Regions from separate parts of the Paenibacillus sp. FSL H8-0034 genome, predicted to be linked through region 2. Evidence: predicted binding sites of a transcription regulator. Region 2 holds the regulator's gene; each other region holds the start of a gene.
The links. The regulator Rex, encoded in region 2, represses fermentation and respiration genes when NADH is low (regulators of the CRP and FNR family bind a similar motif). The targets are predictions, from matches to a motif close to TTGTGAAATATTTCACAA.

Region 1 (7,770 bases), 2.6 Mb from region 2:
AGCTAATCCAATTCCGGTATTGCCGCTTGTAGGCTCGATAATCGTATCACCCGGTTTGATTTTGCCTTCTTTCTCAGCAACCTCAATCATACTGATCGCGATACGGTCCTTAACACTAGCTCCCGGATTTTGATATTCCAGCTTCACATAGATCTCTGCACTACCTTCAGGTACAACACGATTTAATTTAACCAAAGGGGTGCCACCAATTAAATCCGTAATACTTTGAACTAATTTCGCCATGCCGAGTTCCTCCTAGAATCGTTATGAATAATATCCGAGTTTTTTGGTTGGTATTCTGTTCTTATCTTATCAACCTGTGCTGAGGTTGTCAATATCCAATTGGATTAAAATGTAATGCTAACCTTCCATCTCTCGCGAAGCTTGAGCATTACATCTTTTAAAGGTGGTGCTTCTCGTAGTGCCATCTCTTTTCTTACTATTTCTTTGAGTTCATCCTTTTTGGCTTTGGAATCTTCCTTCCGTTCCTTCAGCTTGATGATATAAAAGTTATCGTTGAAAAGAACCGGTTTGCTGACTTCACCTACTTTAAGCTTCTTGGCAGCGCTCATAATGGATGGGGCCATAAACGGATCGTTCTCATCCAGCCAGCCCAGATCGCCACCTTTGTCGCGTGTTGAATCATCAAGCGAACGGTTCTTGGCCACTTGTGCAAAATCCATCCCTTTGTTCAGATCTGCCGCTACCTTATCCGTTTGCTCCTTGCTGCCGACAACAATCTGTTGAAGCCTTAGCTGAATGGGAGAAATAAATTCATCAGGGTGTGCCTGGATATAAGAATCAACCTGCTCATCTGTGATGGTGATCGATTTGGTCGCTAACTTCTCCAGCAACAATTTGTTAAACAAATCGGTTCTTAGTGATTCTGGTGTAAAACCTAGCTGCTCTTGCATAGATTCATAAAACTGTGTTTCACTATCATACCCTTGCTGCATACGTATTAATTCTTTTGTTATCTCGTCTTCGGTGACGGTCACGCCCTCCGCATTTCCTTCCATACGAACGACTTCATGATCCACCATTTGATCTAACAATTCCCGGCCGTGTTTTTGCAATAACTGCTGATTCAAATCCTCACTTGTAATCGTTTTGTCGCCCAATTTGGCGATCACTCGCCCACGGGAATCCGACGGGTCAGGCTTCATTGTAGTTGGAGGCTTCTTAAACAATTCGGCAAATATTACGGAGGAAAGGATGACAACGACAAGCAGCAACAGTGCATTGACTCCCCACAATATCTTCATGTTTCGCATTCCTAGTCCCCTCGTATGGTCACTCTCCGTAGATTGAGCTATTTCTGCTATAAAGTACGTGTTCAAAAAGTCGACTTTTCTGCTCCGAGCAGTAAAAGTTTTCGAGCCAGGTTGCAGGATTCGATCACGAGTAAGCAGCGTGTACAGCTTCGTGATCAAAAGAGGACTTTTTGAACAACAACCTCTATAACTAACGTTTGCTCAAACTTCTGGTTATAGCTCCTGGATAAGACCTTCAAGATTTTCCCGATTAAACAGATAGGCTTCATTACAATAATGACATGAAACTTCCGCTTGCCCATCCTCCTGAAGCATCAATTCAAGCTCTTCGCGTCCCAATGAAATCAAGGTCTGCTCGACCCTCTCTCTGGAGCATTTGCAGCGGAACCTGACATCCATTACTCCAAGCACCTGCACCTCTGGAAGAATTCGATGCAAAATATCCTCAAGATCCATTCCTTGGCTTAATAAGGTTGTGATGGGTTCAATGTGAGAAAGCTGTAGCTCGATCAAGGAAATATCATCATCACTTAAGCCTGGCAGCAGTTGAATAACAAAACCACCAGCAGCTATAACCGAGTAGTCCACATTTACCAGCACACCAAGAGCTACTGCGGATGGCGTTTGTTCAGATTTGGCAAAATAGTAAGTAAAATCTTCGGCCAACTCTCCTGATATTAATGGAATACTTCCCCGGTAAGGCTCCTTCAGTCCCAAATCCTTAATGATATTCAAAAAACCTTCCGTACCGACAGCACCGGAAACATCCAATTTGCCCACCTGATTCAGCGGCAAATCCACTTGAGGATTGTCCACATAACCTCGAACATCACCATTGGCATTTGCATCTACCACAACTTGACCAATTGGCCCTCCGCCTTTCACAATAATGGTCAGCTGCTCATCACCTTTAAGCATCGCTCCCATAATCAGGCCTGCTGACACCGTCCGTCCTAAAGCGGCCATGGCTGTGGGCGACATGCCATGCCGCTTGCCTAATTCATCCACAATCCCAGTGGTACGAACAGCAAACGCCCTGACCTTTCCGTCCATCGCTGTAGCTCTAATCAATTGATCCTGCATCGCTTACCCTTTCTTTGTTGACGTAATTGTATATAATCGATCTTCTTATTGGTTGCGTTCATAAATAATTCGCAATCCTTGCAGGGTCAATAATTGGTTGGTCGTTTCAATCGTACGCGACTCCTTGGAAATCAATTCAGCCAACCCGCCGGTTGCAACAACTTTGGGGTTCGTCCCAAATTCCTCGCGAATTCGATCAACGATTCCGTCAACCTGCCCGGCAAAACCGAATATGATGCCTGCTTGCATGGAGGCTACCGTATTGCGTCCCACAACGCTTTTGGGCTTAACCAACTCTATTCTCGGCAGCTTGGCTGCTCTCTGATATAAGGCTTCCGTAGAGATCCCGATACCCGGCGCAACCGCTCCACCAATATATTGTCCAGCCTCATCTATGTAGTCAAAGGTCGTTGCTGTTCCGAAATCAACAACAATAACGGGAGAACCATACATCTCAATAGCCGCAACAGCATTGACAATCCGGTCTGCACCTACCTCGCGAGGGTTTTCGTAACGAATATTTAAGCCGGTTTTTACACCAGGACCCACAATCAGAGGTGCTTTCTTAACATATTTTAAACACAATTGCTCCAATACAAACATTAAAGGCGGTACAACCGAAGAAATAATGACGCCCTCTACCTGATCCAACTTAATCCCGGCATGCTGGAACAAATTATACATCGTCATTCCATACTCATCAGCCGTTGAAGCACGATTGGTACTAAGTCGCCAGTCATGAAGCAAGTTTTTTCCGTCATAAAGACCTAATACGATATTCGTATTACCGACGTCAATCACCAAAATCATGCTTGCACCCCTTTTTGTGCATTCAGATCCAGACTGATATCGAGCGACTGCACCGAATACGTCAATCGACCTACCGAAATTACATCCACACCAGTTTGTGCTATGGCACCGACTGTATCCAAATTGACGGATCCTGATGCTTCTATCAGAATATGCGGTGCTGCTGATTTCATGCGTGTAACAGCCTCTTGCATTTGATCTGTTGTCATATTGTCCAGCATAATAATATCAGGCTGCGCCAGTAATGCCTCTTCCAGTTGCTCTTTGCTCTCAACTTCTACCTCGATTTTCATTGTATGAGGAATCTGAGCACGCGCAGCACGGATTGCTTCTGTTATGCCCCCTGATCCTTTAATGTGGTTATCCTTGATCATAACCGCATCATACAGACCAAAACGGTGATTATGTCCGCCTCCGACCCGCACTGCATATTTTTCTAACAGCCGATGACCTGGAGTTGTTTTACGTGTATCCACGAGTCTGACCGGCAAGCCTTGCAGAGCATCGACAAACTGCCTGGTACGGGTAGCTATCCCTGACAAACGCTGCATCAGATTAAGAGCGAGCCTCTCACCCAGTAAAATATGTCGGGTATTGCCTGTCACCTCAGCCAACACACAGCCCTTGTCCACAGCTTGTCCTTCTTCAACCTTCGCTACAAAACGAAGCTCGGGATCAACAAGCGCAAACACAGCTGCTGCGATCGGCAATCCAGCGATAATTCCAGACTCCTTGACATGAATAATAGCTTTTGATTGATGATCCTTGGGAATGGTTGTCATGGTCGTGACATCACCCATGCCAATATCTTCCTCCAGCCACAGCTGAAGGTTTTTCTTTACAATATCCATCTGCAGCTCAAACATCATCAATCTTCTCCTCCGTAATCCCGTCTTCCCGACTGAATATCGTATGCTTCCTCCAGTTCAGATCGTCCTTCTCCGGAAAATCATCCCTGTAGTGTCCCCCGCGGCTTTCTTTCCTAATCAAAGCAGCCTCAGTTGTTAAGAGCGCACATGTGAGCATATTGGCAAACTCGTAATCCTCGCGCTTGTTCAAACAAGATTCAAAGATGGATAGCTGGCGGCGCAGCTCTTCATAACCTTTCTCCAGCCCTTTGGCTTCACGCTTTAGTCCGGCATAACGCAGCATAATTTTTTGCAGCTTTAGCCTCTTTTCAACTATTGGCTGTTTGGCGTGTTCATTACGAGACGTTACTTGCTGAACAGATGGATTCGCAGTCAAAGGAGACAATTGGTCAATACGCTCCAAAATTCTCCGACCAAACACAATCGCCTCAGATAGTGAATTACTGGCTAAACGATTAGCCCCGTGAACCCCGGTTGACGACACTTCACCACAAGCAAACAAGCGGGCCACCTTCGTTTCACCGTAAAGATCGGTTTTCACACCGCCCATCATATAATGCGCAGCAGGTGCAACAGGGACCCAGTCCGAAGACAAATCCAAACCATAGTTCAGACAAAACTCATATATGGTTGGGAAACGATGCTTCACCGTTTCTTCGGATTCATGCGTAAAATCGATATAAACAAATGTAGATTTCGTCAGCTCCATCTCATTCACGATAGCCCTTGCCACGACATCACGCGGCGCCAGCTCCAGCTGTGGATGGTATTTCTCCATAAATCGTTCACCTGTAATATTGCGTAAGATAGCGCCTTCACCACGAACAGCCTCGGAAATCAGAAAACGTGGTGCTCCTGGATAACAAAGTGCTGTCGGATGAAATTGTATGAATTCAACATCCTGAATAAGTGCTCCTGCACGGTAAGCAATTGCAATCCCATCACCTGTAGCAATATCTGGATTGGTAGTGTACCGAAATAATTGTCCCGCTCCGCCCGTACATAGAATCGTAGCGTTGGCTTTGACAAAAACCCTTTGACCACTCGGCTTTTGCACCAACGCACCAAGACATTCCCCGTTTTCGGTTATCAAATCTATAACAAAATGATCATCCCAAACCTCAATATTTGGATCCAGCTTCGTTTTCTCTGATAAGGATCTTACGATTTCAGCTCCTGTTGCATCCCCGTGAGCATGTAAAATACGGCGGTGACTATGAGCTCCTTCTCGGGTCAGTGCAAATGCTCCATCCTCCAGATCGAACTGCGTACCCATCTTGATCAAATCCCTGACGCCTGCCGGCCCTTCATGCACCAATACATCAACTGCCTCATGGGAGCACAGCCCTGCACCAGCTACCAGAGTATCGTGTAAATGATAATCCGGCGAATCATCATCAGCTATAACCGCGGCGATTCCACCTTGAGCATAACGTGTGTTGCTATCGAGCAGCGATTTTTTCGTTACCATTAGCACACTATATTTTTCACTTGCTTTGATAGCGGTAAAAAGACCGGCGATTCCAGCGCCGATCACCATAACATCGGTATGAACTTGAGGCAGCTTGCTGATATCAAAGTCTACTAAATAACGTGGTATCATGAGTACGCTCACTTTCTTCTACAAAGAGAGTAGCGCATGCTACTTCACTAGCAGCATGCGCTCCAAGGATGCTCTGGCTTGATCGGCAATATGCGGCGGTACATAAATTTGCGGCTGCATTGTTTCCAGACAGCGTACCACTTTTTTCAAGTTGTTCACTTTCATATTAGGGCAAACCAGGTATTTGGTAGCAAAATGAAACTTTTTGTCTGGGCTGTCCACTCTCAATTGAAACCCGGTTCCATCCTCAGTACCTACTATAAATTCTTGATGCTCTGATTCTTTACAATATTTGATAATGGCTGTAGTACTTCCCACAAAATCCCCAAGCTTAACTACCTCAGGCCGACATTCAGGATGAACGACAAATTTGGCATTGGGGTACTGCGCTCTCATCTCTTCTACATCTTTGACGGTCAGCATGTCATGGGTGTTGCAGTAACCTTCCCAAATAATCATTTTTTTGTCCGTAAATTTGGAAACATAGTCACCCAGATTTTTGTCTGGAACCCAAATAATTTCATCGGAATCTACCGACTCGATCACTTTAATAGCGTTTGCCGACGTACAGCAAATATCGGTTTCTGATTTTACATCAGCCGAGGTATTGATATAAGCAACAACTTTCGCATTTGGATGCTGTTTCTTAAGTGCACGGAGACCGTCTACATTAACCATGTCTGCCATCGGACAGCCAGCCCGTTCATCAGGAATCAGCACGGTTTTGGTTGGGGCCAGTATCTTTGCACTTTCCCCCATGAAATGTACACCACAAAATACAATGACGTCAGCATCGGTAGTTGCTGCTTTCTGCGCCAAAAGGAAGGAATCACCACGAAAATCAGCAACTTCCTGAATCTCATCTCTTTGATAATAATGAGCCAATATGATCGCGTTACGTTCCTTCTTTAACTGAAGGATTCGTTCTTTTAACTCGCGCTTTTGATCTTCTTTCCGTTCCAATGCCAGTGCTTCCATAAGAAACCCTCCCTTTCTCTTGAGCTGCAGTTGGTTTAACGATATTAGTATGTGAAAATGTTCACATAAAGTTTAAAGATTTACACCTAATTTACACAACATCACAGGCTGTGTCAATGCTTAAATAGATGCAAAATGAACTAATTATTCGCATATTCGTCAGCAGGTTCCGTATACCCTCAGCTTAAGTCCAGTTCTTGTTTTTTTGACTCCTTAGCAATAAGAAAAGCTTCTGATCGAAGCCTATTCGAGGAAGATACATCCGTGTTTTATATGTAGCTTTTCTTGCAATATCAGAATATTCAGCTCTGCTGAAAATTTATAAATTCTGATATTATAACAAAGCCGACAGCAATGAATATGCCGCCGGCTTGTATAACGCAGTAAATTAAGATTCTTTATTCGGATCTTCTTCAATTGGATGTTTGTCAAAATCAAGCTTATTGGCTTCTGATGTTGTTTCCTGGCCTTGGATATTAATTCTCACATCGGAAGCATCATCAAGACTGCCGTTATCGATGAGTTGAATAATTTCATCCTTTTCCAGGATCTCTTTTACCAATAATGTCTCGGCAATGAGTCGTACTTGATCTGCATATTTCTCCAATGTTTCCTTCGCTTTCGCGTAGCAGCTGCGGATAATGGTTTGCATTTCCTGATCGATTTCATAAGCTATGGCATCACTGTAGTTTTGCTCATGGCCAAAATCACGACCCAGGAATACTTGCCCCTGCACATTGCCAAACTGCATCGGTCCAAGCTTATCGCTCATGCCATACTCCATAATCATCTTACGAACGATGCCAGTCGCACGTTGGAAATCGCTGTAGGCACCGGTACCGATTTGTCCGATGAATAACTCTTCCGCCACACGACCGGCCAACAATCCCGTTACCTTGTCAAGCAGCTCGGTTTTGGTATTCATCATCTTGTCTTCGCCTTCTTTAGGAAGCATCATCACATAGCCGCCTGCGCGACCTCTTGGGATGATTGTTACCTTATGGACCATATCGGCGTTTTCAATATGATATCCGACAATCGTATGTCCGGCTTCATGAAAAGCGACCATACGTTTCTCGCGTTCGCTAATAACACGATTCTTCTTCTGGGTACCTACAACCACACGATCAAAAGCTTCGTCCAGCTCACCCAT
Region 2 (7,770 bases):
AGCATATTCTCGATTCGTTCAAATTACTGTCCAAGAAAAAATATTTACAGATCAGCGAACACACCGTACAGATCAATTCACTTGAAAATGATGCGGACCGTTTGATGCGTGAAGGCATTCGAGAAATCTTTATGAACCCCAAAGATCCCTACCATGATTTCAAATTAAAAGAAATCTATGAGCGTCTCGAAGAAACAACCGATGCCTGTGAGGATGTAGCCAACATTCTGGATAGCGTCATTATGCGTTATTCGTAAGCTGTGTGAAATCGCTAGGAGGAAATTATGTTAACTACATTAATAATCATTGTTGCTTTGGCGCTCATCTTTGATTTTATCAACGGGTTTCACGATACAGCCAATGCGATTGCTACATCAATCTCTACCAGGGCCCTGACACCCAAATTCGCAATCATTTTTGCATCCGTTTTAAATTTTATAGGTGCGATATATTCCTCCGAGGTTGCCAAAACGGTAGGTGGCAAGGTAGCTAATCCGGCAACTATTCCGCATGGCGTCGAAATTTTGATCGCTGCGCTGCTAACAGCTATTATATGGAACCTCATTACTTGGTATTATGGGATTCCTTCCTCCTCATCGCACACCTTAATCGGAGCTTTGGCTGGCAGCGTTATATCCGGTGCGGGCTTTGCAGCTTTAAACTGGAGTGGCTTCAAAGAAATTGTCATTATCCTGGTCCTTTCGCCAATCATCGCCTTCGCCACAGGTTTTCTGATCATGTGGATCATTCGAAAGCTTATCATTGTAAATGGCAACCAATCTCGATCCAAGATGAATCGGATGTTCCGTTTTTTTCAAATCTTTTCTGCTGGACTTCTCTCATTGTCCCATGGTGGCAACGACGCACAAAAAGCAATGGGAATTATGGTATTTGGACTTGTTACTCTTGGCTACCAGACAGAACTGGATGTACCCTTATGGGTCAAAATTTCTGCTGCAACCGCGATGGGCCTAGGCACTTCCATTGGTGGCTATAGAATCATCAAAACGATGGGCAGCCGACTGCTGAAGATTGAACCGATCAATGGCTTCGCATCCGATTTGAATTCTTCGATCATCATTCAAACCTCAACTGCCATTGGCATGCCATTATCGACCACACATGTTATCTCTTCCTCCATCATAGGAACGGGTACGGTCATGAGATTTCATGATGTTAAATGGTCCACTGTTAGTAAAATGGTTATGACCTGGATTATTACCATTCCGATCTCGATGATACTTTCATTTCTTATCTACAAAGTCATTGCTTTATTTGTATAGATCTTCTAACTGCTTCAACATCACAAAAAGACCATTCAAAAGCTTAAAGCTTTTGAATGGTCTTTTTGTGGATTATCATTTTCATACCAGGAGTTAAAAAACTCTTGTCTATGACCCTTACTCTTCATCCAGATAATAAGCAAGGCTTTGCAGCTCCGTAGTGAAATCAGCATGATGAACTCGAATCTCATTCGGCACCTTAATAATGATCGGAGCAAAATTCAGAATGGCTTCTACACCGCCATCCACAAATTGATTAGCAACATTTTGTGCTTCAAAGGCAGGAACGGTGATGATTCCGATCCTCACCTGCAGACTTCTGATGGTTTCCTTCAGCTCTCCCATAGGCTTAACCTTAAGATTGTTAATGGATTCGCCAATCTTCGATTCATGGGCATCAAATATAGCAACAATTTTCATATTATCCCTCAGGTAGGCGTTATAATTGCACAGCGCCCTGCCCAAGTTACCCGCTCCAACCAATGCGACTGGAATGACCTTATCCAGCTTCAGAATTTGACGAATTTTTTCTATCAGATAATCGACATCATAGCCGATTCCTTTTTTCCCAAATTCACCAAAGTAAGCCAGATCCTTACGGATTTGAGCAGGGTTCAGATCAAGCTTCTGACCCAAATCCTGTGAAGAAACGGTGTGCACACTTTTTTTACTGAGTTCATTCAAATAGCGTAAATACACAGGGAGTCTTCGAACAACTGCTTCCGATATTTTGATCGTTTTCATACTTCGCTTTCTCCCATCCATTGCTTAATTCTACCCACTAGCTGATTCGTAGGCATATGTTCGATTTTGGGTCCGGGTAGCGAATACAAAAAGTATTTTCCGTAGGTCGAATCAATAACACGCGTATCGTAAATAATGACAATACCCTTATCCTTGGCTGTACGAACGAGACGTCCAAAGCCTTGCTTGAAACGAATGACTGCTTGGGGTACCGATAATTTCATAAAAGGATTCAGATTCAGTTTCTTCAGGTTCTCCATCTTTGCTTCGACCAAAGGATGGTTCGGTGGTTGAAAAGGCAACCGGACAATCGCCAGACAAGTTAATGCATCACCGGGAATATCGACACCTTCCCAGAAGCTGCTCGTTCCGAGCAATACACTCGAAGGACTATTCTGGAACAGCCGCGTCAGCTTACTGCGGTTGCTGCTATCTACACCCTGGCCTAATACACCTATGCCAAATGGACTCAGCTTCTCTTTTAAAGCCGCGTGGGTTAGCTTCAGCATCCGGTTGGATGTAAATAACACCAGCATACGTCCCTTCGTTTCCAGGGCTACTTCCGCCAGGGACTGAGACAAATTGTCCAGAAAATGTTTATCACCAGAGTTGCTGCGTATGCTGGGAAAATCTCTTGGTATCGCAACCAGCGCTTGCTGACGATAATTGAAAGGCGATTGCAGTTGGACCGTTTTCAGCTTGGCCTCAGGTTCATTGGTATTCAAGCCTAACTGTTCACATGTATAGTCAAAGGATTTGCCAACTGATAGTGTCGCAGACGTCATAATCACACTATCCTTGGCTTCGAAGAAATGCTCCTGAAGCATCGGACTGACATCTACGGGTACACTAATAAGCTGAATGGACTTACTTTTGCTAGTTCCCGCTTCAAGCCAGTATACATAGTTATCGTCGGTCAAAGCCATAAAAAAGTGAAGATTGTCCCTTAGCCTGTACAGTTCCTTCACCGAACCGCTAATGTCGGTCACCAACCCCTGTACATCCAGCACTTCCTGCTGATCTTTTACTTCGTTAAGCACTTTATCCAGCTTTTTCAAAATTTCAGTCAGCTTTAAATACATGTTCTCTTCCAGCACAAGAAGCTTATCCCAGCTTGGTGGTTTGTCATCCTTTTTAAGCCGGTAAACCAATTGTCCGCCTTCAGTTTGCTGGGAAGGGTCAGAACGGGTTGATACCAATTGAAAGAGCAAATCGGTCAATTCATCCCATTCCTCTTTTATCTGCAGCAGAACAGGAAGCATCGCATCCAGAATCTGACTCCACGCAAGACCCTTTTCGCCGTCTGCCCTGCTCAGCTTTGAGCTTAATATGGGAAGTTGTCCATTACGACTATCCTTGTACAGCCACCACAGAGTACCGACAAAAGCACCGTATACGACCTCGATACCCAGATGCTTGCTGGCCACCTCTTCAAAATGATGCGCTTCATCAATGACCAAATGCTTGTAGCTTGGAAGCAGCCGACTTTCTGCCTTCGTATCTGTAAACAGCATCGAATGATTGGTAATCACCAGGTCTGCATTGCTAGCATTGTTGCGAGCCCGGTGGTAAAAGCATTTTTTAAACCACGGACAGGCACGATTCAGGCAAGAATCCGAGTCGCTCGCAACCGAATGCCAGAACTGCGTGCCTTTGCCGCTAAAATGCAGCTCTTCATCGTCGCCATGTTCGGTTTCACTCAGCCACACCAGCATTTGTCCCGCCGTCAGCCGATCTTCCTTGCCATGCTCAAAATCCTGCTGGCCCATCTTGGTCTCAAATTTGCGCAAGCATAAATAATGGCTTCTTCCTTTGAATACGGCAGCACGAAAGCCGACTGGAAATAAATCCATCAACAGCGGAATGTCTCTTTCCCTGATCTGCTCCTGCAAATTGATCGTATGGGTACTAACGAGCATTTTTTTGTCATGCTTTAACCCGTAAAACAAGGAGGGTATTAAATAGCCAAGCGATTTACCTGTGCCAGTACCAGCCTCGATCATCAGATGCCGCTCCTGCTCGAACGCAGCTTCAACCTCGGCCAGCATAATCTCCTGTGCTTCACGATCCTCATAAGCTGTAAAGCGCTCCTTGAGCGCTTGTTTCAGCTGAGCAAAAAATACGGCGAAATCATCTGGCAGCGTTAATAAGTCTTTCTCTTCCCGAACTGAATCCTCTTCGCCCCAGTCCTTGACTGCAAGAGTAAACTGTCGATAATTTTGGCCGGCTGGCTCTTCGTCTCCCGCAAACATTTCCTTGAACATAATCATTTCGCGCACAAACCAGCCAAAGTCGGTCGTAACTTCATCAAATACCATCGATAAGCGCTGCAATGTAAGCAGAGACAATTCCTGAAACCGCTGCAGACAGCGTATCCATAATAGCGCAGTAACCTCTGCGTCACTATCTGCCTGGTGTGGTCGCTCATGCTCAATACCGAAGCTGTTACATACCATACTTAACTGAAAGCTGGATAAGGATGGAAATAATACACGAAGCGCATCAATTGTATCGAGTACTTTACCATCAAACGCAAAATATCCATGCTCATCCAAAGCTCGTTGCAAAAATGACAAATCAAATGCAATCGCATGACCGACCAGTACACAATCCTGCAAAAGTGGCACCATACGGGCCATGACCGTATCCAGCTCGGGCGCATCTTTAACCATTTCATCATCTATGCCTGTTAAAGATATTATAGAAGAAGGTATACTGACCCCTGGATTTACCAGAGAAGTATACCTGTCCGTGATGGTATCATCTACTATTATGACGAGGCCAACCTGAATAATGCGGTCCGTAGTCTGGCTCCCGGTCGTTTCAAAATCCAAAACCGCGAATTTCATTACTCTTCAGATACTCCTTCGTTCTTGTTTCTTTTAAGCATACCAATACTCATCCAAAAAGGGAATAGAAAAATTACCAATAGAAATCAAGCTGTCCTTTTTTTTCACTGCATAATCCCATTTCGAGAAGAGGCTCTACACTGGATGGATCCGATTGAAACGCCAAATTGAAGTACTCGGAGGCCTTGTCTACATTCTGCTCATGCATTTGAATACAACCCATCGCACTGCAGGAAATAGCTTTGATTTGATGATTGTGTGTGCATTGGGATAAGAAAATAAAATGTCCGTAGCTGTCGGATATGTCACCTTTTTGCAAAAAGCTCATGGCTAAATACAGTCTCGCCAAGGTGAAGTCCGGCTGCTCACGAACCAACACCGTAAATTCCCGGATTGCTTCGCTGAACATCATCAGCTTGTAATAGCCCTGCCCCCTTACAAACTCGGCTGTGCGAACGTCACCCAATTCCGTCTTCATTCCGTCGGTTAAAGCCGCTGCTGGCTGCTGGTCCCTGTAAAAACATGCAAGCTTCTCCTCAAACAGCAGCCACTCTTCAATAAAAGTGTCACTCATCGTTTTGAGCATATGCAGCTTTTCCTCAAGCTCCTGCTTGTGCACACCTGCTGCCGCCTTATAATACACAGCAACTTCATCGAGCATTTCATTCATCGAGGTAAAAAGATGTTTGAACATAAGCGCATCCCACCTTAAGCTTTGAGCATACCCTCATTTTTCGCTCGAAAGCCTCTTTTCATTCGTTACAGCACGGTGGAATGAATTTCTTCCTTAAGAACGCTGATAACCTTATTATTTTCGCCCATAATGGCTATACTCGGGGTATGCTTTTTGGCTTCCTCGTCAGACATCATCACAAAGGATAAAATAATGACAGTATCACCGGGATGTACCAGACGTGCCGCGGCCCCATTCAAACAGATCACGCCAGAGCCGCGTGGACCCGGAATGACATAGGTTTCAAAGCGCGCACCGTTGTTGTTGTTCACAATCTGCACCTTTTCATTAGGAAGAATATCGATCATATCAATTAAATCTTCGTCGATGGTAATACTTCCGACATAGTTAAGGTTAGCTTCCGTAACGGTAGCGCGGTGTATTTTGGATTTCAGCATAGTTCTGAACATAGTTGTTAACCTCCTGGTTGTTGCCGCTTATCGATGTAAGCTATTCCTGCAACTGGATAATTACATTGTCAATCAGTCTTGTTTTGCCAAAACGGACAGCCAAAGCGATAATAACTTCCTTCGCATCTTTCACACGTTCTATGGGCTCCAGGTCAGGGTAAGCCAATATTTCCACATAATCGATATCCGCTAATGGCATTTCCTCAATTTGCTTACGTATCGCTTGTTGCAGCTCTGATGCGGGCAAATTCCCACTCATTTCGATAACCTGCTGCTCGACCTGCTTTAACGTACGTGAGAGCACGAGAGCTTGCTCGCGTTCCTCAGGCTGCAGATAAACATTACGTGAGCTCATCGCTAATCCATCCTGCTCACGAATGATCGCACAAGGTACAATTTCTACCGGCATATTTAAATCGGCAACCAGCTGTTTAATAACTGCTACCTGCTGGGCATCCTTCATGCCAAAAAAAGCTGCGTCAGGCTGGATGATTTGGAACAATTTCGTCACGACGATGCCAACACCGTCAAAATGCCCTGGACGCGATGCGCCGCACAGCCGTTCAGTTACCCCAGATACCAGTATTTGCGTCTTGCTAGGCCGCGGATACATTTCAGCTGTTGAAGGGCTAAATACAATATCCGTACCTGCCGCTTTCGCCAATGCCAAATCACGTGCTTCATCCCGCGGATAACGTTCAAAATCCTCATTCGGTCCAAATTGCAGCGGATTGACAAATATACTGAGTATGACAATATCACATTGCTGGCGTGCCGCTTGAAGCAGACTTGCATGGCCTTCATGAAGAAAACCCATCGTTGGTACAAATCCGATACGTATGTTGGGCTTCTCGGCTCTTAAGTTACTTATTGTATCCCGCAAAACTTGTATTTGATGTATGTGCTTCAACCTGGTGCCTCCTCTATTTGCTGCTGCCATACAGAACAGCGGCAACTTCTTCATCCATATGATAAGTATGCTCGCGTGCAGGGAAGCTGCGGTTCTTCACTTCAGCTACATATTGCTTTAACCCGCTGCGGATCGCTTCGCCTGTTTCCGCATAAACTTTGACAAATCGTTTGGGCGTTATATCCGATCCATAGCCCAAAGCGTCATGGAATACGAGAACCTGCCCATCACATTGTGGACCAGCACCAATACCGATAGTTGGAATGGAAAGCTGCTCCGTGATATGCGCGGCTAGCTCCTCGGTTACAAGCTCAAGTACAATCGCATAAGCACCTGCTTGCTCCAAAGCCTTAGCTTCATCCAACAGCCTGCGGGCTTGCTCCGAGCTTTTCCCTTGAATCTTGTAGCCGCCAATTTGATGAATCGACTGTGGCGTTAAACCGATGTGCCCCATAACCGGGATACCTGCCCTTGTACAGGCTGCTACGGCTTCTGTGATCTCCAATCCGCCTTCCATCTTCACCGAGTTGGCTAACCCTTCCTGCATAATACGAGCTGCATTACGAAGCGTTGTATCCAGACTGCCATGATACGTCATGAATGGAAGATCCGTCACGACAAAGGTAGATGTGGCCGCGCGCACAACGGACCGCGAATGATAAATCATATCATTCAATGTGACTGGAATCGTGGATTCATATCCCAGAACGACATTACCTAAGGAATCACCAACCAGGATAGCATCAACACCTGCTTCCTCTGCCAAACGTGCAGAAGGATAATCGTAAGCCGTTATCACAGATATCGGATTACCATCTTGCTTCATCTTTTTAAATTTAGT
Region 3 (7,770 bases), 2.8 Mb from region 2:
TTGAATTTTTCACAATATTGTTAGCCACCCTGACGCCCTCTGGAGCGTAGGTTTTACCCGATCCAACGATGATCCCCGAGGTGCTGTTCACAATCGTATTGTTGACGACCTGTGCGCGATAAACCTTCCATTGTGCCGTTAACTGTGTCGGTGTCGGATTCGGCGGATAACCACCCGTTCCGCCATCAAAGCTACCGCTGTCGATGATGATCGCGCTTTGCGTCAGGTTTTCCATGTAATTGTTGTAGATCTTATGATCGTTGCCGTAAATTCGAATTCCTGCCTCTTCAGTTTCAACCCCGTCTCCAAGGAAGAAGTTGCCGTAGAAGCTGTTGCTGTGGCCATGTCTGGACGTCAGCCCGCCCTTCGAGGTTTTAAACGTGTTATAACGGACTGTGTTGTTGCTGCTTTTGACCGAGACGATTTCCGGCTCGCCATCGCAGTTCTCGAACAGATTGTACTGGATCGTGTTATACCCGTTGGACAACGAAATTCCGGACAATCCCAAACGTATCGTTTCCTTGCCGTTCGCTACCCAGGGACCGACATCATGGAAATAGTTGTATTCGATTGTATCATACTGCGAAATATTGCCATTGCCATCGCCCTCATAGGCAATGAGCGGAGCCGTATCCTTCTTTCCGCCAAAATCATTGTGGTCGATCCGGTTATGATGGCTGTTCACACCCCTGACCTGAACCCACATCGAATTGGTGCCACTCTCCGATAAAGCAAACAAATTGCGTGTCAGCCTTATATTGTTCGATCCGTCCAAAATGACAGCCGACTTGTCAAACGATGCGTTCGTTGAGCTGCCTGGCTGCGTAAATTTCAGTCCTTCGAGGGTCACATAAGAGGAGTTTTGCACATAGAAAAATGCGCCGCCGTTAATAATTGCCTGACCCTGATTTGCCGCAATAAGCTTGATCGGGCTGCTGGCTGTACCGTTTTTACCAGCAATCTGGATCGGGCCTGGAGCCGAGTAGTTGCCATTCGCCAGTACAATCGTTGTGCCTGCAGACGCATTACTAATCGCGGTCGCCAATTGGGCCGCCGTCGACACGTTCACCACACCTGTACTCGCTTCACTGTGCCCATATATTTCAACCTCGCTGTAGCTGTTCCATGTGCTGCTCGAATTACCATGACCGACAATTCGCACATAGCGTACGTTCGACACATCGGGGAAATCAAAGGTTTGCAGGGCATCGCTCAAGCTGCTGGTCACATTGGACCGCGCCGTTGTAAACGTCACATTATCTGCAGATGTCTGTATATCGAAGGTAAAGGTTCTTGCAGCGCCGTTAAAAGGAGCCAGCTTGATATAAGCTACCGTCTTGCTGGACCCCAAATCGTATTGGATCCATTGACCATCACCGTTGCTCGACCAACGGGTCGCTGTATTCCCGTCCACTGTATTAGCCGGCACGTTGCCGTCATTGCCACTATCGCTGATCGAAGCGGCAGGAACCGTGAACTTGGCATCAGCCGATGTATTGACTGCCGATACATCTCCGTAAATCTCCACTTCCGTGTAGCTGTTCCACGCATTCACAGAGTTGCCGTGCCCGATAATTTTCACATAACGAACCGGATCTACATCCGTAAAATCAAAGGTTTGCAGGCTTGCACTCAAGCTGCTCGTGACGTTAGAGCGCACTGTCGTAAAGGTTACATTGTCCGTGGAGGTTTGAATATCAAAGGTCGATGTGCGTGTGTCACCGTTCAAAAAGGCCATTTTTACATAAGCCAGCTTCTTGAGGTCCGTTCCCAAATCAAACTGAATCCACTGTCCGTCGCCACTAGCCGACCAGCGGGTAGTCAAATTGCCGTCCAGTACATTTTTCGGCTCGTTTCCATCATTGCCGCTTGCCGTTACGTTGGTTATCGGGATGATAAACTTCGCATCTGCGGCATAAGTGGCGGAGATCGGGAGCATCGTTACTAGTAAATAAATGAACACCACCAACGCACAAACTTGTTTACGCTTTACCATTGCACACGTCCTTTTCATTTTTTAAAAACGCTTTCAAATGGTTAGAGTGCACTCTATTGCCATTGTTGCTACAAGCCTATGGAAAAGTAAACCTTCAAAATCGAAACAGATCATCAAAATCGATACTGAGGCGTTTATTTTACCAATCCCATCGTTATTTTCAGAACAACAACCGGTCGCCATGAAGTCAAGAAACTTGAAACCGCCGTGGCTTTGCTGATAAAATCATATTAAATTCAAGTTCGAATGGATGATGTTCTTCTTACCCTTAAGGAGTTGAAGCTAATGTCCGATGATACCCAAGGTAAAGACGAAAGAAAGAACAAATTAAAGGTCATTTCATTTAATAAAGAGCGAAATCATCTGATCGAAATGGACCAACCCCGTATTACGTTTGAGCAGGTTGGCGGCATGGAGCAGATCAAGAAGAAAATCCGTATGAACTTTATACTCCCGCTCAAACAGCCGGAAATGTTTCAGGCATTCGGAAAAACCGCTGGCGGCAGCCTACTGCTCTATGGGCCTCCCGGCTGCGGCAAAACCTTTCTCGCCCGTGCTATCGCTGGTGAGATTAATGCCAATTTCCTTCATATTGAGCTGCAGGCTATTTTATCGATGTATGCAGGGCAGAGCGAACACAATTTGCATGATTTTTTCGAAAAGGCTCGTGCCGAAAAGCCGTGTGTCATTTTCATCGATGAGCTTGACGCTATGGGCGGGAGCCGTCATCACATGCATCAGCACCACGATCGCATGCTCGTCAATCAGCTGCTAACGGAGCTGGATGGCCTGCAATCGTATAATCATGAGGTGCTTGTGGTTGGTGCCACCAACACGCCATGGTATCTGGATTCTGCGCTGCGCCGTCCAGGACGCTTTAATCATCTGGTATTTGTACCGCCGCCGGAAGCTGCCGAGAGGGAATTAATTCTGGGATTGAAGCTGGAGGGCAAGCCACAGGAGCCTTTAAATCTGAAAAAGTGGGCTGAGCAAACTACACACTTCTCGGGTGCGGATCTCGAGCAGGTGGTCCGGGATGCAATTGAGCAAGCCCTGGAGCGATCCCTGGAGAGCGGAGACATCCAGCCCATTACGGACCAAGATCTGAAAAAGAGTGTAACAGGCCGCAAGGCGACCACACTGGATTGGTTTTCAACGGCCAAAAACTATGCAACCTTCAGCGATATTAACAAAGATTATGAGCATGTGCTGGAGTATATCAAAACCTATCGAATCAAATAAGCAGAAGGCTGCAGGTGATTGCGGTGTCCTTACGTTATGAGCAATCTGACCATATGACCCGGGTGTTCCAGCTGACGAACTGGAGGCGCTTTGACGAAGCGATTGCTGAGGCCGAGCAGTGGCTCAGGGAGGAACCAGAGAATGCCAATGCTTATGGGATGCTTGCCCAAATCTATATGAAATCCGGTAAGTATGACAAAGCCCTGCATTGGTCGGCGGAATCTCTGAAATATGACCCCGAGAATAAAATCGGCTGGTTCGTGCGTGTGATCGTTTTATATTCCCAGGGTAAGGAAAAGGAGTATTTGCAGGCGGTCAAGGAAGCGCAGCGTATCGATCCCTATGAAAGCCATTATTTGTTCCTCAGCTTTAATTTGTATCACAAAAAGGGCAAGCTTCAGCAAGCGAGGGAGGAACTCGACCAAGCGCTGCAGTTGGCTCCCGACAACTCCTTGTACTTGGCTGGAGATAGCTATCTGCATGCCAACGCCCGCAATTTCCAGGCTTCGCTGGCATCTGAGCAGGCCGCCTTGTTCCAGAACCCGGATCACGATCAAACCTTTCTCTATCTGGCCTGGGCCGCCGAAAAAAGAGGCGACTACGATAAGGAACAGGAGTATTTGAAAAATGCAATAAGACTCGATCCCACAGATGCACAGATCCGCAGGGAATATCTGAAAAGCCTGCAAAAAAGCTATTGGTTTTACCGCTTGCTTCTTTTGCCCTCATTTATCAAAAAGATGAAGCCGTGGCAAATCTTCCTCACCTGGGTCGTCGCCTGGCTTCTATTCAAACCGTTGATAATCCTATTTATTGTGCTGCATGTTCTCTCGCATTGGACGAGCAAGCTCCTGGTTAAAGCCAAGGTGTTCGGCTGGCGATCGATTTTTAGAAAACAATCATAAATCGCGAGTTACTTATGACGTGAAAAAGGAGATGTCACCAGCAGCTTGGCTGCTTGAGGGGACATCTCCTTTGGCTGACAGCTCCCACTTTATGCATGTAAATCCGCATCATAATTTCCTTTACAGCAATAACTCCAGGAACACCGAATAATTTGTAACTAAATGATGAAAAAACTATTGTCTCCCGGCGTTATAAGGTATACAATATAGCTTAGCAATTACTTGGTTCGCAGCAGCTTAGACACGGAAACTTTCTAACTTCTATGTGATTTTTTTCACAAGTGAATGGATAATATAATAATAACCTATATTATATTTCATATAGATCGCGGAATATCGTTTTTGCTACTTGCGAACAATTCAGATGAATAAAGGAGGAACAAAGAATGGCACAAACCACTGCTCAAGTATCAGAACAAGAAGTTTCAGCAGCTCCGGCAACCGTTAAAGCAGATGTATTGGATCAATTGTTAAAACCTGAGGTACAAGAGGCATTGACCGTATTGGTAGATCAACTGCCACGACTTACGGAAATGATGACTCTGCTTACCAAAACGTATGATTTGGCTAATAAAGTAGCCAACGACCGTGTATTGATTCAAGACATGGTTGGCGGTATTCAGGAAGTTGTCAAACCAATTGAGGAAAAAGTAAAAGGTTACGCATCGGCTGCTATTGAAGCCAACGATCGTGCTGATCAAAGCGATGCCACCATCGGCCTATTTGGCATGCTAAAGCTGCTTAAAGATCCGGAACTGCAAAAAATGCTTCGTTTTAGCCAGGCATACCTTGATATTTTAAGCGAGAGAAAAAAGCAAGACCACCTATAAAACAACCTATTGCCAGAATGGAGGATAAACGTGAGTAAACAAATTTTGATCTTGGGTGGCGGCTACGGCGGCTTATTGAGCGCTCTTTCCGCTCGTGCCCATCTAACGCATGAAGAAGCAGAAATTACCGTTATTAACCGCGTGGGCTCGCACCAAATTATTACTGAGCTGCACCGTCTTGCTGCAGGCAATGTTGCCGAGAAGGCAGTAGCTTTGCCTTTGGAAAAGCTGCTTAAAGGTAAACAAATCAATGTGGTGGTTGGTACGGTTGATGAAATTAATGTGGAAGAACGCAGAGTGCTTCTTTTGGGTGGCAAAACGTTCAGCTATGACGCTTTGGTGCTCGCTCTTGGCAGTGAAACCAACTACTTTGGTATTCCAGGTCTGCAGGAAAACAGCTTTACGCTGAAATCCGTAGCCGATGCCAACCGTCTATTTGCACATGTGGAGCAAAGCATTCGCAATTACAGCAGCACCAACAACAAAGCAGACGCTACTTTCGTTATCGGTGGCGGAGGCTTGACAGGCGTTGAGCTGGTCGGTGAGCTGGCTGATGAGCTTCCAGGCATTTGCCGCAAATATGGCGTTGATTTCGCAGATGTATCGCTGTATCTGGTCGAGGCTATGCCAAGCATTCTGCCAATCTTCTCTGCTGAGCTTATCGAGCGTGCAACGGTCAGCCTGCAAAATCGCGGTGTTGAATTCTTGACGGGCCTTGCGATTACTGAAGTGAACGGACCAACCGTAAGCCTCAAAGACGGTAGAACGATTGATACCAGCACATTGGTTTGGACTGGCGGCGTACAAGGCAGCTCGCTGGTAGCGAACTGTGGAGTAGAAGTGAATCGTGGTCGTGCAACGGTTAACGAAGCGCTGCAATCCGTTTCTCATCCTGATGTATTCCTGGCTGGCGACTGCGCAGTCGTATTTGGACCTGAAGGCCGTCCATTCCCGCCAACTGCGCAATTGGCTTGGCAAATGGGTGAGCTTGCTGGCGCTAATATCGCTGCTCATTTCAAAGGTACAACCATGGACAGCTTCAGCCCTGTATTCTCGGGAACATTGGCAAGCCTTGGCCGTAAAGACGGTATCGGCTCCGTAGGTGGAAGCGGTATTGAATTAAAAGGTACTCCGGCATCCTTGATGAAGAAAGCGAGCAACGCCCGTTACTTGTCCCACATTAACGGATTATTTGCCCTTGCTTATTAATAAGCTGACTATGCAATCAAGCCCCTCCACAGCATATTGTTGTGAAGGGGCTTTTTGTTATACAGATATATATGGATTATTTAAAAAAGTGCTTCTACTTTCTTTCCACCTTGGTCCCCGTTAGCAGCTCCAGAGACAAGATCACAGCAGACATGTCCAGCTCCCCCAGCTGCTGCTCCACAGCCTTATGCAGTACGGCTTCTACATGATTTCCGGTTGATACTTCTATCCCGGCTTCGGCTACGAGTCGGTTAGCCAATCCGACATCCTTAAGCAGGTACTTCAGAGCGCCCCCTGGTTGAAAGCTGCGATCCAGAATATGCTGCTCAACATGGCGTCGCAGCATCCGGCTATCCCCGTAGCTTGTGGAGAGAATTTGATACAGCTGCTCGGGATTGATTCCATAGGCACTGCCTGCTGCCATAGCTTCTGCAGCCGCTAAAGTATGGGTGGCAACCAAATATTGATTCATCAGCTTGGCTACGCTGCCCAAGCCCGAGCTGCCCAAATACTGCACATTGGAGCCTAATTGTTGGAGCACAGGCAAGCATTGCTCATAGGCATCCGCTTGTCCACCCACCATGATCGTTAATGTACCTCGCTCTGCACCCTCCGGGCCGCCGCTCACAGGTGTGTCCAAATAAACCAGCTTATACGATGCCGCCTCCACCCCCAACTGCACACTCAGCTCGCGACCGACGGTTGTAAAGTCCATACAGATGGCGCCGGGCTTCGCTTGTTTAAAAATACCCTGCTCACCCATATACAATGCCTGAACATCCTGCGGCATCGATAGACAGGTACATATCACGTCTGCCAGTTCTACAGCTTCCCCAATTGTCGCCGCGCGGCTCGCCCCCAGCTGTACCAGCGGCTCTACCTTATCCGCCGAACGATTGTACACAGTGACCTCATATCCGGCTTTAACCAGTCGTGCCGCCATTCGGGAGCCCATGACCCCCATCCCAATAAAGCTAATCCGTTGCAGTTTCATCACCCTCCAGCTTGGTACGTTCTATGTATGGCTATCTTGGGTACGGCTGACCGTGACTCACCCGTCCGCCTCATTTATCATACCATATTACGGAAAAATAACTTATGTGATACGATAGCAGCAAAACACAGGGTCCCATGCCTGCAGCCTTCCAAATAAGAAACCATTAGGGGACGTGATCGATCTTGCTGGTACATCTTAACCGTACATTTTTTTCGCTCCGCACGAAATTTATGATCTTGTTCATGGCTCTGATTACGATACCGTTCATGATCAGCGGTGCTTTCACGTATACGAAATACGCGGCGAATGTCGAGCAAAGCACCAAAAATTACACACTGCAGATCGTCGATCAAATCCGAATTAATCTGGACCGGTATATGAAGGAGATTGATAGATTAACCCTGTCTCCGCTGTACGATCCCAACGTCCTCGCCATTCTGAAAAACCACACCAGCTCCTATCAGAAAGGGGTTTATTTGACTGCTGAGGAACAGTTTAAAATGAATTTGTTTATCTCCTCAATGGCTTTTGAGCGTTCGGAAATTGAAAGCATTCTCATCTTCACCGACGACGGCAGCCTGTTCAGCAATT
Region 4 (7,770 bases), 3.3 Mb from region 2:
TGAAAATTTCGGCAATGTCTTCCACGAGCTTCTGCTTTCTATTGATCCCGATGGAAACCGCGTTGTTGCCGATGAATTTTGTCTGGAGAAGCTGAACGGATATCACAAATCTTCACCGCCTTTTCCTGGCGTCATCCCCGGTCTTCAAGCTTTGAAAAACCGCGGCTTTAAGCTTGGAGTTGTCACCAATCAGCAAAGAGAGCCAGTCAACAATGCGCTTCAGGCTTACGGGATGGCTGAGCTGTTTGAAGTCATCATAGCTATTGAGGATGTTAGCAAAGGAAAGCCATCTCCCGAAGGGATCGCTGATGCTTTGCAGCATATTGGGACAGATCCCGATTGCGCTGCAATGGTCGGGGATACGAATGTTGATCTATTAGCGGCGCAAAATGCAGGAATTTTATCCGTATTATTAGCTTGGTATGAGGACAAGGATACTTCGCTCTATAAACCGGATCTGACTTGCAGCAGCTTTAAACAATTGTTGGAGATATTTATCGATGACACTCAGGATAACCAGCCGAATATGCGAATAGAAAAATTAGGAGGGGATTAAATTGAGTAGTGAACAAATGACATTTTTTGGTGGTGCGGATACGTCTGGGGGAGTTCAGATTCTGTATGGAAACGGGAATCAGGCACTTCTCTTTGATTTTGGAACTGCACATCACAGCTTGCTTAATCCGGGCAATGCCAATATATATAATCCCGTTGTCGCTACGCCGAGCCGTGAAATCCGCCAGCATATTTTGGCCAAGATGGCTCCGCCGCTGCTTGAGCTTTATGAGCCCCAGCATGTTAAAGGGCTGGACCCGTCTATAGTCCGCAGTATTTGGGGTGGCTGTGAATTTCCGCATTATGAACAGCTGAGCATTTTTATCGGACATATGCATAATGACCACATGTCTCTTTTGCCATTCGCACATCGGGATATTCCCGTTTACATGAACAAGGATACACATTCGTTGTACCGTGGAATCGTAGAGGCCGGGCATGCAACGGACACACAAGCCAAGATTATTCCTTGTGAGGATTTAAGCGTCATTAATTTCAAGGACTTTTCGCTCCAGATCGTAGAGATGGATCATAATACAGTTGGGGCATCAGCCATTTTTATTGAAAGCAAGGATCACAAGATCGCTGTTACAGGAGACTGGCGCCTCCATGGCAGACATCCGGAACGAATCGACCGGTTCATTGATCTATGCCGCAAGAAAGGTGTGGATTTGTTAATTACAGAATCGACTCGTGTCAACCCAAACACGGTGGCCCAAGTATCTGCACCTCGGAAGGAAGAAAAATCGCTGTCCATGTTTTCCGCTATTCTGGAGCAGGCGGAAGGACTTGTCTATTTGCAAATGTCGCCGAGAGATTTGGAGCGCATGGCTGAGATGATTCAAATTGCCGCAGATAAAGGGCGGAAGATCGTGATGGATGCCTCCCTTGCTGTTATTTGGCATCAGGCTAATCACGAGGGCATAGGAATTCTTAAGAATCACCCCGCCCTCAGTAAGAGCATTCAAATCGTAGATGTTACGGCTGCTGCCGGAAAGGCACTGCCTTACGCTACGATTACACTGGAGGAAATAGCAGAGCAGAAAAGCGATATCCTGTACTTTTTCAAGTTCCCTGACCTTGCTCATTTGATTGAGCTTGAAGTACTGGGCTCATCACACGGAAATTCGCATTTCATTCAAGCAGACTACAGTGTAGATATAGACCATCCTGAGGTTGTAAAGTATTGCAAGGCATTCAGCATCACCAGGCATTCAATAAGCAACAGAGGGCATGCCAATCCAGAAGAAATTTCTGACTTAATCGAAAGGATTGCCCCTAAAGCAGTAATTCCAGTTCACGGATTTCATACTAAATTATTGGATACGAAAGGAATCGGGGCTTATTACCCACAGAAAGGGGAGACTGTGCCCATTTCTTCTATTATTGAGGCCGCTAAACCAAGCTCTCCCGTAAGCGACAATCAAATAAACTGATTTATACAGTTGGGAAACAGCATGAGAATAAGAAATTCATTTGAGGGTGGTTAATAGAATGGCGACGATTACTTTTGTCAGACATGGCAATACGGATTTTAATTTGGAAAAAAGAGCCCAGGGCCATATGCACAATCCTTTAAATGAAACGGGGAGAAAGCAAGCTGCCGCTGTTGCGCAGCGTTTGACCGAGGAACAATGGGACATACTCGTATCTAGTGATTTATTGCGTGCCAAGGAAACGGCGGAGATTATATCCTCCGCTCTGGGCATGCCGATATCCCAGTATGACACCCGTCTGCGTGAAATCTACAGAGGCCAAGTTGAAGGAACCACTGAAGAAGAGCGAATTGAGAAATGGGGCAAGGACTGGATTCTGCTCGACCTAAACGAGGAGAGCCATGAGTCTGTCCGCGAACGGGGAATGAGCTTTGTCAATGATATTGCAGAACATTATCCCGGTAAAAAAATACTTGTTATCAGTCATGGATTTCTAATTGGCCAAACGTTAAAAGGCCTGCTTCAGGATGATTCAACAGGGAGCGATCTTCACAATACTTCTGTTACGACGATAATCAAAAACGGCGGACACTGGGAGTATAAGCTCTATAATTGTATCAAGCATACTGCAAGTAATGACTAACTGCCCTGCTTTGGCGGATTGATGGATTTAGGCAGAATTGGCGGCAGTAAAACTTTTAAAAGAATGAATTTGCTGAACCCTTCTTATCTCGCAAGAAAAGCAACCACTTAGACACGGACACGGATGTGTCATTAGTCGAATTAGCTCCGCTCAGGAGCTTTTTTTCTTATTTCCCAGGAAATTTGAAATAGCCAAATCGGATAAAAGATGGACCAAATTAGTCATATCTTTTTGGTAGAAGCTTGACTATACTTTACTTAAACTTATAAGGGGGATGACTCTAATCATGTCGAAAACGTACAGAATTGGAATTATTGGCTGCGGTGGAATCGCAAATGGCAAGCATATGCCTGCTTTGCAAAATCAGCCAAACGCAGAAATGGTAGCATTTTGTGATATCGTAGTAGAAAAAGCTTATGAGGCTGCTCATAAATATGGTTCCGAGGGTGCGAAGGTATACAGCGATTTTAAAGAAATGCTGCAGGACGGGTCCATTGATATTATACACGTGTGTACGCCAAATGATTCACATGCGGAGATTACGATTGCTGCTTTGGAGTCGGATAAACATGTTATGTGTGAGAAGCCGATGGCCAAAACAGCAGCGGATGCCCGTCGTATGGTGGAAGCGGCCAAGCGTTCAGGCAAGAAGCTGACCATTGGCTACCAGAATCGTTTCCGTTCAGACAGCCAGTATTTGAAAAAAATATGTGGCGAGGGTGATCTGGGTGAGGTTTATTATGCCAAAGCTCACGCAATTCGTCGTCGTGCCGTACCGACCTGGGGTGTGTTTCTAGATGAAGAAAAACAAGGCGGCGGACCGCTAATTGATATCGGTACCCATGCACTGGATCTGACCTTGTGGATGATGGATAACTATAAGCCGAAAGCAGTCTTGGGCACAGCCTTCCACAAGCTGTCCTCTAAGAAGGACGCAGCTAATGCATGGGGTTCCTGGGACCCGGATAAATTTACAGTTGAGGATTCAGCATTTGGCATGATTACGATGCAGAATGGAGCAACTATTGTGCTGGAATCGAGCTGGGCGATCAATATGCTGCAAACCGGTGAAGCCAAAACGACCTTGTGCGGAACCGAAGGCGGTGCGGATATGCAGGATGGTCTGCGTATTAACGGTGAAAAGCATAGCAAATTGTTCATGAATGAAATTCAATTGGCTGCCAAAGGCGTCGATTTTTATGATGGGAAGCAAGAATCCCCGGCTGATCTGGAAGCGCGTCTGTGGCTGAAAGCAATTGAAGAGGATACAGATCCCGTTGTCACGCCTGAACAGGCCTGCGTTGTATCGGAAATTTTGGAAGCCATCTATGAGTCGTCCAAAACCGGCAAAGCGGTATATTTTGAATAATAGCTATTTTAATATATGTTATGGAACCTCCACAACCTCCAAGCCACGAAGTGGTTGTGGAGGTTGTTTGTTATGTGCAATTTCGTGATGTCTCACCTGATAGCTGTGAGCTTGTGAGTGAGTGCCAGCCTAACTGCCATGCAATCACTTTTTCTGCAGACCCTGCACATAATTTGCATCGAACAGAAATAGTCGCATCAGTAGAATCAGTGAAGGGATGAGCAGGCATAAGCCTGCGATAAAAGCTCCGATCAGGGCAATTCCCATTTCCGGGCTGGTGACACTTTCGTGTATCGAAACCATCGGATAAATAATATAAGGTAAATGCGCCGCGCCATATCCGAAGAAAGCGAAGGCAAACTGCAGCATCACGAATAAAAAAGCAACGCCAAGACGCTTGCGGTTCCATATAAGATAGGTAGCAATCATAAAGCAAATCAAGGATACAACGAACATCCAGGATAGCTTCAGCATGTTGTCAAAATGAACCGGATTGTGACGCTGAATAGCGAAAAATACGAACAAGCTCGCTAATATTGTCGGACCGCTCCACCCGATTGCAAACCTTCGCAAAATTTCTGTCGCTTTGGTATCCTTAGCCTTGTGAGCATAATAGGTTAAGAAAGCTGCAGATATATAGAGCACACTGACAAGCGACAGGATGACAACCGACCAGGCATAAGAGCTGGTAAACAGCTTGTAGAAGAGCAGTGTGACATTATTGCCGCTTTCTTCAATATATCCGCCCTCCGATATCGTCAATACGATGGACAATGAAGCTGGAATCAATAGACCGCTGCCCCCGTAAAGCAGCTTGTACAGATGGCTTTCCTTGGAGCCGTAGGTGCTGAAAGCGTAGTAGGAGCCACGGATAGCGATCAGTACAATCGCAATACTGCCAGGAATTAATAAGGTGGTTCCAAGATAATAAGCAGTATCCGGGAAAAAGCCGACCATCCCGATCATAAAGAAGATCAAAAAAACGTTAGTGACTTCCCAGACAGGCGATAAATAGCGTTCGATAATGCCATGCACCATATTTTTGCGCCCGGTTATCATCGTGTAGTAGCTAAAGAAACCCGCCCCAAAATCAATCGAAGCTACAATTAAATAACCGTAAAGGAAAACCCAGAGCACTGTAATTCCGATGACTTCAATACTCATTGGTGCTCACCTCCTTGATCAACCCGCAATGCTAATTCCTCTTCAGGCGTATTCGTCTTGAACATACGGCGGAGTACCGTCCATGCGCCAAATCCAAGTATGATGTAAAGAATTGAGAACATCAGCAGCATCCAGTCTACATTGGTAGCGGTCGTGGCTCCATGTGCCGTTTTCATATAGCCGCGCAGAATCCATGGCTGTCTTCCGGCTTCAGCAAATATCCATCCGGATTCAATCGCCAGCATTGCAAGCGGGCCTGAGAAAGTAATGAAGCGAAGCAGCCAGCGCGGCACTTCTTTTCCTTGTTGACGCCGCTTTTTTCTGTTCAAATATAAATATGCGATACAGAGCACAATCATCAAACTTCCGATCGCCACCATGGCATCAAAGAAATAATGGATATAGAGCGGTGGACGTTCATCCACAGGGATATCATTCAAGCCCTTCACAACCGCATTCGGATCAGCAAAAGCCAATATACTCAGCGCATAAGGAAGCTTCAAGCCATAGTGAATATTGTGTTCCTTATCAATATAGCCTGCAAATACAAGTGGTGCCTGCGCTGTAGTTTCAAAATGCCATTCGGCTGCGGCAAGCTTCTCCGGCTGGTATTCGGCAAGAAATTTACCGGACAGATCACCGATGAACGCGGTGGATAAGGAGAAGATCAGTCCGCAAATCATCGTCAGCTTGAGTGCCTTTTGGTAATATACATGCTTTTTACCTGCCAATAAGGCTAATGCGGCTATGGTAGCGAGCACAAATGCGCTTGTCATATAGGCTGATGAAATCACGTGCGCGGTCTTGGTAGGTGTGGCCGGATTAAACATCGCGACCATGGGATCGATGTCGATAATGGTTCGACCGGACAGCTTAAAGCCTTGTGGCGTATTCATAAAGGCGTTAACAATCGTAATAAAAAATGCGGATAACGTCGATCCGATGATAATGGGAATGGAAATTGCAAAGTGCGTCCAAGGATTTTTCCAACGATCCCAGGTGTACAAGTAAATCCCGAGAAATATCGCCTCAAAGAAGAAAGCGAAGGTTTCCATAAACAAAGGCAGAGAAATCGCCTGACCCGCGATTTGCATAAAGCTTGGCCACAGCAGGTTCAACTGCAAGCCAATTGAAGTACCGGTAACGACGCCGACTGCCACAGTGATGACGAATCCACGTGCCCAGCGACGTGCGAGCAGTGTATAATGTGGATCTTTGCGCTTGATTCCCAGAAACTCGGCAATGGCAATCATGACAGGCAGTCCGACACCTATCGTAGCAAAAATAATGTGAAATCCAAGCGTAAGTCCTGTCAAAATACGGCTGTAAAATACCGGGTCGTAATTCATCATCCGAATGCACACTCCTTTTGAACATTATGCTCTTATTTACCACTTATTATAGCTTATGTATGTGATTTATTTCACAACAACTATGATCAATTGATGACTTATGCGTTACGAAATGATGAAGGAGCGGGTCATGTGTGGCGTCATAATATTTGAGAAAATTTTCAAAGTTGTTGATACTAGTTTTTCAAAATTTGTGAAAATGTATCATCATGCATCAATATACAATTGAATCGTATAAATCTTTAGTCGCTGGTATTGCAAAAGCGGTTTCTCATATTGTACTATTGTATGTGAATTAAACTGACATTGTGCCGTTCGAATTTTTTAAATCAAGGGTAGCATATCTGGTTTTAAATAAGGAGGAGGGGTTTGATATGGTAAAGTGTTATTATATTTCAGGAAATCAACCGGAAAAGGGATATGATGAAGATAATTCCTTACTCATCATGACAGGATTCAAAAAATCTGAATTAGTAATCAGAGATCTAAACAGAGAGATTTCCCCGGCGGAATATAGTGCATACAAAATGGCTACTTACGTACCGGAATCAGATAATCATTCGATTAAATATATTATTAACGATAAAGAGCTGGCGAGAAAGTTTATGAACGAGAAGAAATGCAAGATGCTGTGCACCGACAGATCAATTAACAGAACAAATGTAATCGAATATATCCTGGAAAATTTCTGAATCATTATCCCCTTAATCGTTTTGGATTAGGGGGATTTTTCGTTTTAAAGCCAACGTTTCACGGAGAACGGACAAAACCAGTGGCGACAGCCAAGCGCTTTTCATCAAGACTTTGCATAGGAAAGGGCAGATCGAAATGGCGTCTGCCCACATTGTTGTTAAATGGTCCCTGCCTGGTACATTCCCGTTAAATCATCCCTGAGGTTTTCCATACTCTGCATCGTATGGGTAGTGTGCTGCATAAACAGTGTATCAAGACTGTTTAAATTATCTTTCTTGTAAACGAGGAATACTTTGTCGGTTGGAAATGGGTTGACCTCGATAGGTATGGCTACCACCTCCTGCTGAAGCAATTCTTGACGGAATAGAAGCTCCCCTGACAGGAACACTCCACACCCATCCTTGATCCAATATTTAAGCAGTGGCAAATTGTTACTCTCATATTTAATTTCATGAGTAACGTTTAAATGGCCCAACGTCATTTCCAGATTTTTACGGTAAAGAGTGTCTAATTCATAGGAGATAAACGGTTCCGCGGTGATTTGCTCGATCGTTACAA

Region 1: a site for Rex is predicted at 6,667-6,684, ahead of nadA (quinolinate synthase NadA). Genes of this name have one in related genera too.
Region 3: a site for Rex is predicted at 4,407-4,424, ahead of NST47_RS02055 (DUF1641 domain-containing protein). Genes of this name have one in related genera too.
Region 4: a site for Rex is predicted at 6,579-6,596, ahead of NST47_RS29520 (cytochrome ubiquinol oxidase subunit I). Genes of this name have one in related genera too.

The regions. Positions count from the first base shown of each region.
Region 1 covers NZ_JBBOBS010000001.1:726,469-734,238, reverse strand. The annotation lists gene cysK (cysteine synthase A) at 1-243, opposite strand, end outside; gene NST47_RS03325 (peptidyl-prolyl cis-trans isomerase) at 348-1,265, opposite strand; gene hslO (Hsp33 family molecular chaperone HslO) at 1,488-2,357, opposite strand; gene NST47_RS03315 (type III pantothenate kinase) at 2,403-3,167, opposite strand; gene nadC (carboxylating nicotinate-nucleotide diphosphorylase) at 3,164-4,036, opposite strand; gene nadB (L-aspartate oxidase) at 4,026-5,639, opposite strand; gene nadA (quinolinate synthase NadA) at 5,679-6,617, opposite strand; gene ftsH (ATP-dependent zinc metalloprotease FtsH) at 7,006-7,770, opposite strand, start outside.
Region 2 covers NZ_JBBOBS010000001.1:3,280,259-3,288,028, reverse strand. The annotation lists gene NST47_RS14750 (DUF47 domain-containing protein) at 1-257, shown strand, start outside; gene NST47_RS14745 (inorganic phosphate transporter) at 285-1,283, shown strand; gene NST47_RS14740 (redox-sensing transcriptional repressor Rex) at 1,401-2,027, opposite strand; gene dinG (ATP-dependent DNA helicase DinG) at 2,024-4,876, opposite strand; gene NST47_RS14730 (tetratricopeptide repeat protein) at 4,950-5,570, opposite strand; gene panD (aspartate 1-decarboxylase) at 5,636-6,019, opposite strand; gene panC (pantoate--beta-alanine ligase) at 6,060-6,929, opposite strand; gene panB (3-methyl-2-oxobutanoate hydroxymethyltransferase) at 6,943-7,770, opposite strand, start outside.
Region 3 covers NZ_JBBOBS010000001.1:436,614-444,383, reverse strand. The annotation lists gene NST47_RS02070 (chondroitinase-B domain-containing protein) at 1-1,996, opposite strand, end outside; gene NST47_RS02065 (ATP-binding protein) at 2,282-3,238, shown strand; gene NST47_RS02060 (tetratricopeptide repeat protein) at 3,262-4,143, shown strand; gene NST47_RS02055 (DUF1641 domain-containing protein) at 4,530-4,973, shown strand; gene NST47_RS02050 (NAD(P)/FAD-dependent oxidoreductase) at 5,004-6,182, shown strand; gene NST47_RS02045 (NAD(P)-dependent oxidoreductase) at 6,277-7,176, opposite strand; gene NST47_RS02040 (cache domain-containing sensor histidine kinase) at 7,362-7,770, shown strand, end outside.
Region 4 covers NZ_JBBOBS010000001.1:6,584,655-6,592,424, reverse strand. The annotation lists gene NST47_RS29545 (HAD family hydrolase) at 1-556, shown strand, start outside; gene NST47_RS29540 (hypothetical protein) at 558-1,991, shown strand; gene NST47_RS29535 (histidine phosphatase family protein) at 2,050-2,634, shown strand; gene NST47_RS29530 (Gfo/Idh/MocA family protein) at 2,921-4,003, shown strand; gene NST47_RS29525 (cytochrome d ubiquinol oxidase subunit II) at 4,148-5,167, opposite strand; gene NST47_RS29520 (cytochrome ubiquinol oxidase subunit I) at 5,164-6,519, opposite strand; gene NST47_RS29515 (hypothetical protein) at 6,894-7,211, shown strand; gene NST47_RS29510 (LysR family transcriptional regulator) at 7,370-7,770, opposite strand, start outside.